DNA from 2 places in the Listeria grayi genome. Region 2 is predicted to be linked to the other one. Evidence: a T-box and tRNA genes for the amino acid it is inferred to sense, from the RefSeq annotation. Region 2 holds a T-box; the other holds one or more tRNA genes.
What was found. A T-box is a leader RNA that pairs with one kind of tRNA and senses whether it is charged. The one in region 2 lies ahead of thrS (threonine--tRNA ligase), so its partner is inferred to be a tRNA-Thr.

Region 1 (4,432 bases), 1.0 Mb from region 2:
CGTTCTAAGGGCGTTGAAGTCAGACCGGAAGGACTGGTGGAGCGCTTAGAAGTGAGAATGCCGGTATGAGTAGCGAAAGAAGGGTGAGAATCCCTTCCACCGAATATCTAAGGTTTCCTGAGGAAGGCTCGTCCGCTCAGGGTTAGTCGGGACCTAAGCCGAGGCCGATAGGCGTAGGCGATGGACAACAGGTTGATATTCCTGTACCAGTGCCGTTTGTTTGAGCAATGGGGTGACACAGAAGGATAAGGAATCGCACGAATGGAAAGGTGCGTCCAAGCAGTGAGTGTGAGAAGTAGGCAAATCCGCTTCTCGCGAAGCATGAGCTGTGATGGGGAAGGAAATTAAGTACGGAAGTTCCTGATTTCACGCTGTCAAGAAAAGCCTCTAGTTAGAACTGTACTGCCCGTACCGCAAACCGACACAGGTAGATGAGGAGAGAATCCTAAGGTGAGCGAGAGAACTCTCGTTAAGGAACTCGGCAAAATGACCCCGTAACTTCGGGAGAAGGGGTGCTCTATTAGGGTGAAAGCCCGAGAGAGCCGCAGTGAATAGGCCCAGGCGACTGTTTAGCAAAAACACAGGTCTCTGCAAAACCGTAAGGTGACGTATAGGGGCTGACGCCTGCCCGGTGCTGGAAGGTTAAGAGGAGCGCTTAGCGCAAGCGAAGGTGCGAATTGAAGCCCCAGTAAACGGCGGCCGTAACTATAACGGTCCTAAGGTAGCGAAATTCCTTGTCGGGTAAGTTCCGACCCGCACGAAAGGCGCAACGATCTGGGCACTGTCTCAACGAGAGACTCGGTGAAATTATAGTACCTGTGAAGATGCAGGTTACCCGCGACAGGACGGAAAGACCCCGTGGAGCTTTACTGCAACCTGATATGGAATGTTTGTACCGCTTGTACAGGATAGGTAGGAGCCTAAGAGCTGCGCGCGCCAGCGTGCAAGGAGGCAATGGTGGGATACTACCCTGGCTGTATGACCATTCTAACCCGCCACGCTTAGCGCGTGGGGAGACAGTGTCAGGTGGGCAGTTTGACTGGGGCGGTCGCCTCCTAAAGAGTAACGGAGGCGCCCAAAGGTTCCCTCAGAATGGATGGAAATCATTCGCAGAGTGTAAAGGCACAAGGGAGCTTGACTGCGAGACTGACAAGTCGAGCAGGGACGAAAGTCGGGCTTAGTGATCCGGTGGTTCCGCATGGAAGGGCCATCGCTCAACGGATAAAAGCTACCCCGGGGATAACAGGCTTATCTCCCCCAAGAGTCCACATCGACGGGGAGGTTTGGCACCTCGATGTCGGCTCGTCGCATCCTGGGGCTGTAGTCGGTCCCAAGGGTTGGGCTGTTCGCCCATTAAAGCGGCACGCGAGCTGGGTTCAGAACGTCGTGAGACAGTTCGGTCCCTATCCGTCGCGGGCGCAGGAAATTTGAGAGGAGCTGTCCTTAGTACGAGAGGACCGGGATGGACGCACCGCTGGTGTACCAGTTGTTCCGCCAGGAGCATCGCTGGGTAGCTATGTGCGGCAGGGATAAACGCTGAAAGCATCTAAGCGTGAAGCCCCCCTCAAGATGAGATTTCCCATTTCTTCGGAAAGTAAGATCCCTGAAAGATGATCAGGTAGATAGGTTTGGAGTGGAAGTATGGCAACATATGGAGCGGACAAATACTAATCGATCGAGGACTTAACCAATAAAAATGATTATCGGTGAAAACTTTACAACCTTTCTTCTCTAGTTTTGAGAGAATGTTTTTCTCTTATATTGTCTGGTAGTTATGGCGAGAAGGTCACACCCGTTCCCATCCCGAACACGGTAGTTAAGCTTCTCTGCGCCAATGGTAGTAGGGGGTTTCCCCCTGTGAGAGTAGGTCGCTGCCGGGCAATTTTTTTATTGTTCCACAGTAGCTCAGTTGGTAGAGCAATCGGCTGTTAACCGATCGGTCGTAGGTTCGAGTCCTACCTGTGGAGCCATTTTTTGTGTATAAAAATATAATTGCCGCTTTAGCTCAGCTGGTAGAGCACTTCCATGGTAAGGAAGGGGTCGTCGGTTCAAGTCCGACAAGTGGCTTAATAAAAAAGATAGTCAGCTTCCAATGCTGACTATCTTTTTTATTACTAAATATATCTCAAAATGAAATAAGGCATCTGGCCCTATACTTGAATAAACGTCTAGTTTATTTTATACTATAGGTATAATGGAGGGGAGTAAATGAAGACCAAGAAATCGCAAATCGTACTCGCAGCAAAAGAATTATTCCAGACGAAGGGGTATTTTCAAGTTTCTGTTCAAGATATAATAGATAAAAGCAGCGTTTCAAAGGGAACATTTTATAATTATTTTACTTCTAAAGAAGAGTTGGCAATTGCTATTTTTAAGCAAGAACACGCCATTTTATTCCAGCGTTTAGAGCAGATCATGTCAAATCAGTCTCAAAGTAAGAAAGATAACTTTATCGATGTTTTAAAAATGATGATCTATTTTAATAAAAATAACGGCGAAGTGTTGGATGTCACAATTTCTAATGGTGTCGGCGATAAAGAATTTAATGAATATCTTCGTGGTATTCGTTATAAAGGGATTGAGTTTCTGAAGCAGATGTTAGTAGATGTCTATGGTAAGCGTGTTAAAAAGTACGAGGCTGATATTACGTGGATGCTGTGTGGGATGCTTATTATTGCAGTGCTTACAATGGCTCATAAAAATATGGATGAAAGTTTTATTGATCGGATTCTTTTATATATCATGCGCCGAATGGATGTTTTGGTGGAAGATATTGTCCAAACAGAAGACCTGATGATGACGAAAGAGGATATTGAAGCAATTATATCGGACAGCAATCTTGTTCGGAACAAACGGCTAGCTTTGGTAAGAGAAGCTGTAGAAGCGTTGGCTGATAAAATCGATGAGCTTGATATTTTGGATCAAGATAAGTGGCAGTATAAAGAGTCGCTCAAGGCATTGCTGATCGAGGTCAATACTCAGGAAACGCCGCGGCACTTTATTGTGCAAGGAACGCTACTTTATTTGAAGCAAAATGCATTGCCGGAGATCCAAAGTGAAATCGTGGAGTTAGAGGGTAATATCAATCGCTTATTATAAAATTTATACTATGAGTATATTTTTATTGACTTAGCAGTTCTTTTTATTTATACTACAATTATTCGCTATTTTGCGAGAAGGAAGGGGAATAATTGTGACAACTACTACACCTACAGAGCAAGCAGTCGATGTGAACGGTAAAAATTATAGCCGTGCCTTCTTAGTAGTTACGATGATCGTCGGTGCATTTGTGGCCGTATTGAATCAGACTATACTTGCTACTGCATTGCCGAAAATCATGAAGGATCTGGATATAACTGCGGCGACTGGTCAGTGGCTTACAACTGCATTTTTATTGACGAACGGTATTATGATACCGATCACTGCCTTATTGATTGAAAAGATAAGTTCAAAAGTCTTGTTTCTTACAGCAATGATAGTATTTACTATCGGAACGGTGATTGCGGCCATTTCGGGTTCGTTTTCTACTTTATTGATTGGTCGGATCATTCAAGCAGCTGGAGCAGGTATTATGATGCCGCTCTTGCAAACGATTTTCTTACTGATCTTCCCGAGGGAACGACGAGGAGCCATAATGGGGCTGATGGGGCTGGTTATTGCCTTTGCTCCGGCAATCGGTCCTACGTTGTCTGGTTGGGTCGTTGATTCATATGACTGGCATGTCCTCTTTATCATCTTGATACCGATTGCTGTTATTGATATTATTTTGGCTATTTTCGGAATGAAAAAAGTAGTCATTCTTAAAAATACAAAAATCGATTATTTCTCGATTGTTTTGTCTACATTAGGATTCGGTTCGTTGCTCTACGGATTTAGTGCAGCTGGAAACGATGGCTGGTCTGATCCAGTTGTGGTAACGATGCTGATATTGGGAGCTGTATTTACATTCCTATTCGTATGGCGCCAGTTGCGGATCGACAATCCGATCTTGGAAATGCGTGTTTTCCGCTATCCGATTTTCACGTTGTCCGTCATCTTAGGTTCGATCGTCATGATGGCAATGATCGGAGCAGAGATCGTCTTACCGCTTTACACCCAAAACATTCTTGGTGAGTCTGCATTCCATTCGGGATTATTACTTCTTCCAGGTGCACTTGTAATGGGGATCATGAGCCCTGTGACTGGGATCATCTTTGATAAGATCGGGGCGCGTTGGCTGACGATTATCGGCCTGATCATTCTAACAGGCGGAACGATACCATTTATTTTCTTAAAAGCAGATACATCTATCTGGTACGTCGTGATTTTCTATGCAGTTCGTTTCCTAGGGATCGCAATGGTTATGATGCCGGTAAGTACAGCTGGGATGAATGCTTTGCCGGAAAAACTGATCAATCATGGTACAGCCGTGAATAATACGATTCGTCAAATT
Region 2 (4,432 bases):
ACGGATATTGCAAAAAAAATCACTCCCCTATTTGGAGAGTGACTCATTTCTTAAAATTTATTTACTTCTGCAACGACTTGTTTGATAAAGTCATCTACAGAAAGTGTTTCGGAATCTTTAGAACCATATCTACGAATATTGACTGTGCCGTTTTCCGACTCTTGATCGCCGACGACTAATGCGTATGGAATCTTTTGTGTTTGCGCTTCGCGGATCTTATAACCAAGTTTTTCATTGCGGTCATCGATTTCCACGCGTAAACCAGCTCGGACTAATTTGTCTTCTACTTCTTTAGCGTAATCGAAATGAGCATCGCGATTGACTGGAATGATCTGCATTTGGATCGGAGCCAGCCAAGTTGGGAAGGCACCTTTGTATTCTTCAATCAAATAAGCGACAAAGCGTTCCATTGTAGAAACAACACCGCGGTGGATAACAACTGGGCGGTGTTTTTCGCCGTCTTCACCGATATAAGTCAGATCAAAACGTTCTGGTAAAAGGAAATCAAGTTGAACAGTCGATAGTGTTTCTTCCTTCCCAATCGCTGTTTTTACTTGGACGTCTAATTTCGGTCCGTAAAATGCTGCTTCGCCTTCTGCTTCAAAATAATCCATTTCCATTTCATCCATCGCATCTTTGAGCATTGTTTGTGCTTTTTCCCACATCGCATCATCATCAAAATATTTTTCTGTATTTTCAGGGTCGCGGTAGCTCAAGCGGAATTTATAATCTGTAATGTCGAAGTCTTTGTATACGGCAAGGATAAGTTCAAGCACGCGTTTGAATTCATCTTTGATTTGATCTGGTCTTACGAAAACATGCGCATCATTTAATGTCATCCCGCGAACACGTTGCAATCCTGATAAGGCACCACTCATCTCATAACGGTGCATCAGGCCTAGTTCGGCGATTCGGATCGGTAACTCACGATAGCTGTGGATGTCATTTTTATAGACCATCATGTGATGCGGACAGTTCATTGGGCGTAGAACCAATTCTTCGTTATCCATCTTCATTGGCGGGAACATATCTTCATGATAGTGATCCCAGTGACCGCTTTGTTTGTAAAAATCTACTTTGGCCATGATTGGTGTATAGACGTGACTATAACCGAGACGCTCTTCGCGATCTACGATATAGCGTTCGATCACGCGGCGGATCGTAGCACCTTTCGGCAACCAAAGTGGCAAGCCTTGCCCTACTTCTTGGGAGATCGCGAACAATCCTAGTTCTTTACCTAACTTACGGTGATCGCGTTCTTTTGCTTCTTCTTGCATTTTCAAGAAAGCTTTTAGGTCTTTTTTATCGAAGAAAGCTGTTCCGTAAATACGCTGCAGCATCTTGTTATTGCTATCGCCGCGCCAGTATGCACCGGCTACATTAAGCAATTGGAAGACTTGTAGTTTGCCTGTGGAAGGGACATGGATCCCGCGGCAAAGGTCGAAAAATTCACCCTGTGAATAAATAGTTACCGTTTCATCCGCTGGTATCGCTTCGATCAATTCCAATTTATAATGATCGCCAATTGCTTCAAAGCGTTTGATCGCTTCTTCGCGGCTGACAACTTCCCGAACGATCGGCAGATTTTCGCGGACGATTTTCTGCATTTCTTTTTCGATCACTGGGAAAGATTCTTCACTGATTGGTTCTTCTGTATCGACATCGTAGTAAAAGCCTGTTTCGATTGCCGGTCCAACTCCAAATTTGATGTCGGGATAAAGGCGTTTAAGTGCTTGAGCAAGCAAGTGTGCTGTGCTGTGACGTAAAATGCCAAGGGCGTCTTCATGATCAGGAGTGACGATCTCGATTTTTCCGTCCTCTTCGATTGGTGTTGCCAGATCCACCAATTCACCATTGATTTTTCCAGCTAAGGCTTTCTTTTTCAGTCCTGGGCTGATGGATGCGGCGATGTCTGCAGTAGAAACTCCTTTATCAAATTCTTTTACTGCACCATCTGGGAAAGTGATTTTCATTTTTATCGACTCCTTTGTTTGTTTTAGATTTTGTAAGTAAAGGAAGGCAAAATAAAAAACCCGCCCCTACTACGCTCAAGGGACGAGTTTACGCTCGTGGTTCCACCCAAGATTCTGAAGCTAAAAAAGCTTCACTCTTGTTGCCAATAACGAGGCAAGCCGGCTGTCAATAGTTGCAAAAGCGTTCCTGACAGCAGTTTAGAGGTGGTCCGATTTCTAATTTTCGATTCGGAGGTTCGCAGCTACCCCTCCTTCTCTGTAATCACCAATTAGAATGGTTGTCCTCATCGTTACTTGTTAGTATATGATAAGCATTATATGCTACAATCGGCTAATTTTCAAGTCTTTTTTTAATAGCGTCTGTTTTTGCCTTCCAAACCGACTTCTTTGGATAAATAACGGATACGTTCCATGATTCGCCTTGCTTTCAATCGTTCTTCATTTCCGTTCCCGGTAAACATCAAATGGCTTTCCAGCTCGTTCATGGTGTAATTGGACGAAAAGAATGTCGGTAGTTCTTCCTGCATACGGAACTGCAGGATCGCACCGAGAACTTCATCTCTGGTCCATGCTGTCATGGCTTCGGCACCGATGTCATCCAGCATCAAAATATCGGTTTCTTTCGCAAACTGGATCTTTTCGCCAACGGTATTATCTGAGATCGACTGTTTGATCTCACGCATGAATTCAGGCAGATAGACAAGCGTTGATGAGATGCCTTTTACGGCAAGCTCTTTCGCCATCGCTCCTAGCAAGTAGGATTTTCCTGTCCCGAAATTACCATGGATATAGAGACCTTTTAGACGCTCACCGTTTGCACTTGGGTAGCTGTTCAAAAATTGATAAGCTTCAACCAAGGCGACTTGGCGCGATTCTTCGTCCGTGAAAAAATCTTCGAGATCTGCTTCCAGCACTTGTTTCGGCATGTAGAGAGAGCGCATCCGTCTTTCGATCGCACGTCTTTTATCTGCTTCGACTTTTTCCTTCGTAGGATAATAACTGACAGTGATATATTCGCCATTCAAGGATAATCTTGGCGCATAGCCCGGCATCATGGTTTCTTGTTTCTCTTCGTATTTTTGATTTTCGGTCATAAATTCATATAGCTTTGATAAATTTTGATTGACCATTTGTTCGGAGAGCACGTCTTTATTTTCTTCAAGAAACGTTTTTACCCGCGGATAAGCCAAAACTTCTTGTTTCAGTTTTTGATAACGATCATCGAAATCACGTCCGTCGAAGAGATTGCCTAGCGTCTGATTGATTTTATCCATTTCTTTCACCTACCTCTTTTTTAGTTTTTCTTTGATTTCGCGAACCTGTTCTTCCAAGGTTTGCTTTTCTTTATTCGTCATTTTGCTGTCAGTCGGTTCTGCAGTTTCTTTATCAAACCATTCCGGCAGGACTTCTTTCTTTCCATTGCCGCGGCGTGAGTAGTTCGTTGGCTTGTCTTTGGTTTCTTCCTGTAGGCGCTTGTATTTCTCGTGTTCAGCCCAAGCAAGTTCCATCGCATCTTTTGCGGTTTGGACTTTTTTACGTTTCCAGTGTGCCGCGATCGTCATCATGTAGTTACGGGCGATCTTGCCATCAAGGCGCAAAAGAACGTACTCGATCAAGACATTCATGACTGGTGTCGGTAACTGCTGTTGTTCCATTACTTCTTCCACGATTTTCAAATCGGTCTCAGCGGGTCTTGCTCCATCCGCAATGTCTACCAGTAGCTGAAACGGCGTGATGTTCTCCAAATAGATCTGCAAAGCTTCTTCATCGCTGGCCGGTTCTGACTGCTCTGATATTTTTTCTTGTGGGGCGCTTTGTTTCATGCTAAGGGCCGGTAGTCTGCCGGTCTCGATATGATAGCCGTTGCGAACGATTTTTCGTAAGTATTCTAAATCGATATCGCCGCTCGGTTCTAGCGCGCGATATAAGTAAGTCACTAATTCTTCTGCTGAAGCGCCATAGATCGTATGCATTTTCACCAGTGCTTGTTCGACAGCAGGCGTGATTTGTTCTCGTGTGATCAATTGCGGAGAAAGCATTTGATAAAAGGCTTCAAAATCGAATGTTTTTTTATCTAATTGGATCACTGTCGGTTTGCTTTTCTGAAAAACTTCGGAAGCAACATGGTTAACATCGGGTGGAATCGCAGTACCTTTGAAAGTTTCAAAAACATCTTGGAAGGATCGTGTCACTTCTTTATAATCGTTTGCTGGTAATGGTTCATCTGAGAAAAATGTGCGTAATCGTTTAAACTGCTTTTCGCCTACTTGGCTGAATAAATAAATATTCAATAAGCCATCCCCGAAAAATTGGGCTGGCGAAAGTGGCGGCAAGATTTCGTACACGTATTCACGGGTGTCGTCCGCATCTTTCATAAAGACTTTGAGTAGCCCTAGTCCTTCTAGTTTCAAGCGTGCTTCAAATAATTCTTCGAGTCCTACATGAAGCATGCTTAGGAG

Region 1: it encodes a tRNA-Thr, which carries the amino acid that the T-box ahead of thrS (threonine--tRNA ligase) is inferred to sense. The anticodon was not compared.

Annotation. Positions count from the first base shown of each region.
Region 1 is NZ_LR134483.1:2,556,838-2,561,269, reverse strand. Features, by position in the region: rRNA gene EL241_RS12590 (23S ribosomal RNA) at 1-1,691, shown strand, start outside; rRNA gene rrf (5S ribosomal RNA) at 1,765-1,880, shown strand; tRNA gene EL241_RS12580 (tRNA-Asn) at 1,895-1,970, shown strand; tRNA gene EL241_RS12575 (tRNA-Thr) at 1,995-2,067, shown strand; gene EL241_RS12570 (TetR/AcrR family transcriptional regulator) at 2,209-3,099, shown strand; gene EL241_RS12565 (MDR family MFS transporter) at 3,272-4,432, shown strand, end outside.
Region 2 is NZ_LR134483.1:1,547,660-1,552,091, forward strand. Features, by position in the region: gene thrS (threonine--tRNA ligase) at 51-1,973, opposite strand; T-box leader at 2,049-2,273, opposite strand; gene dnaI (primosomal protein DnaI) at 2,324-3,247, opposite strand; gene EL241_RS07540 (replication initiation and membrane attachment family protein) at 3,257-4,432, opposite strand, start outside.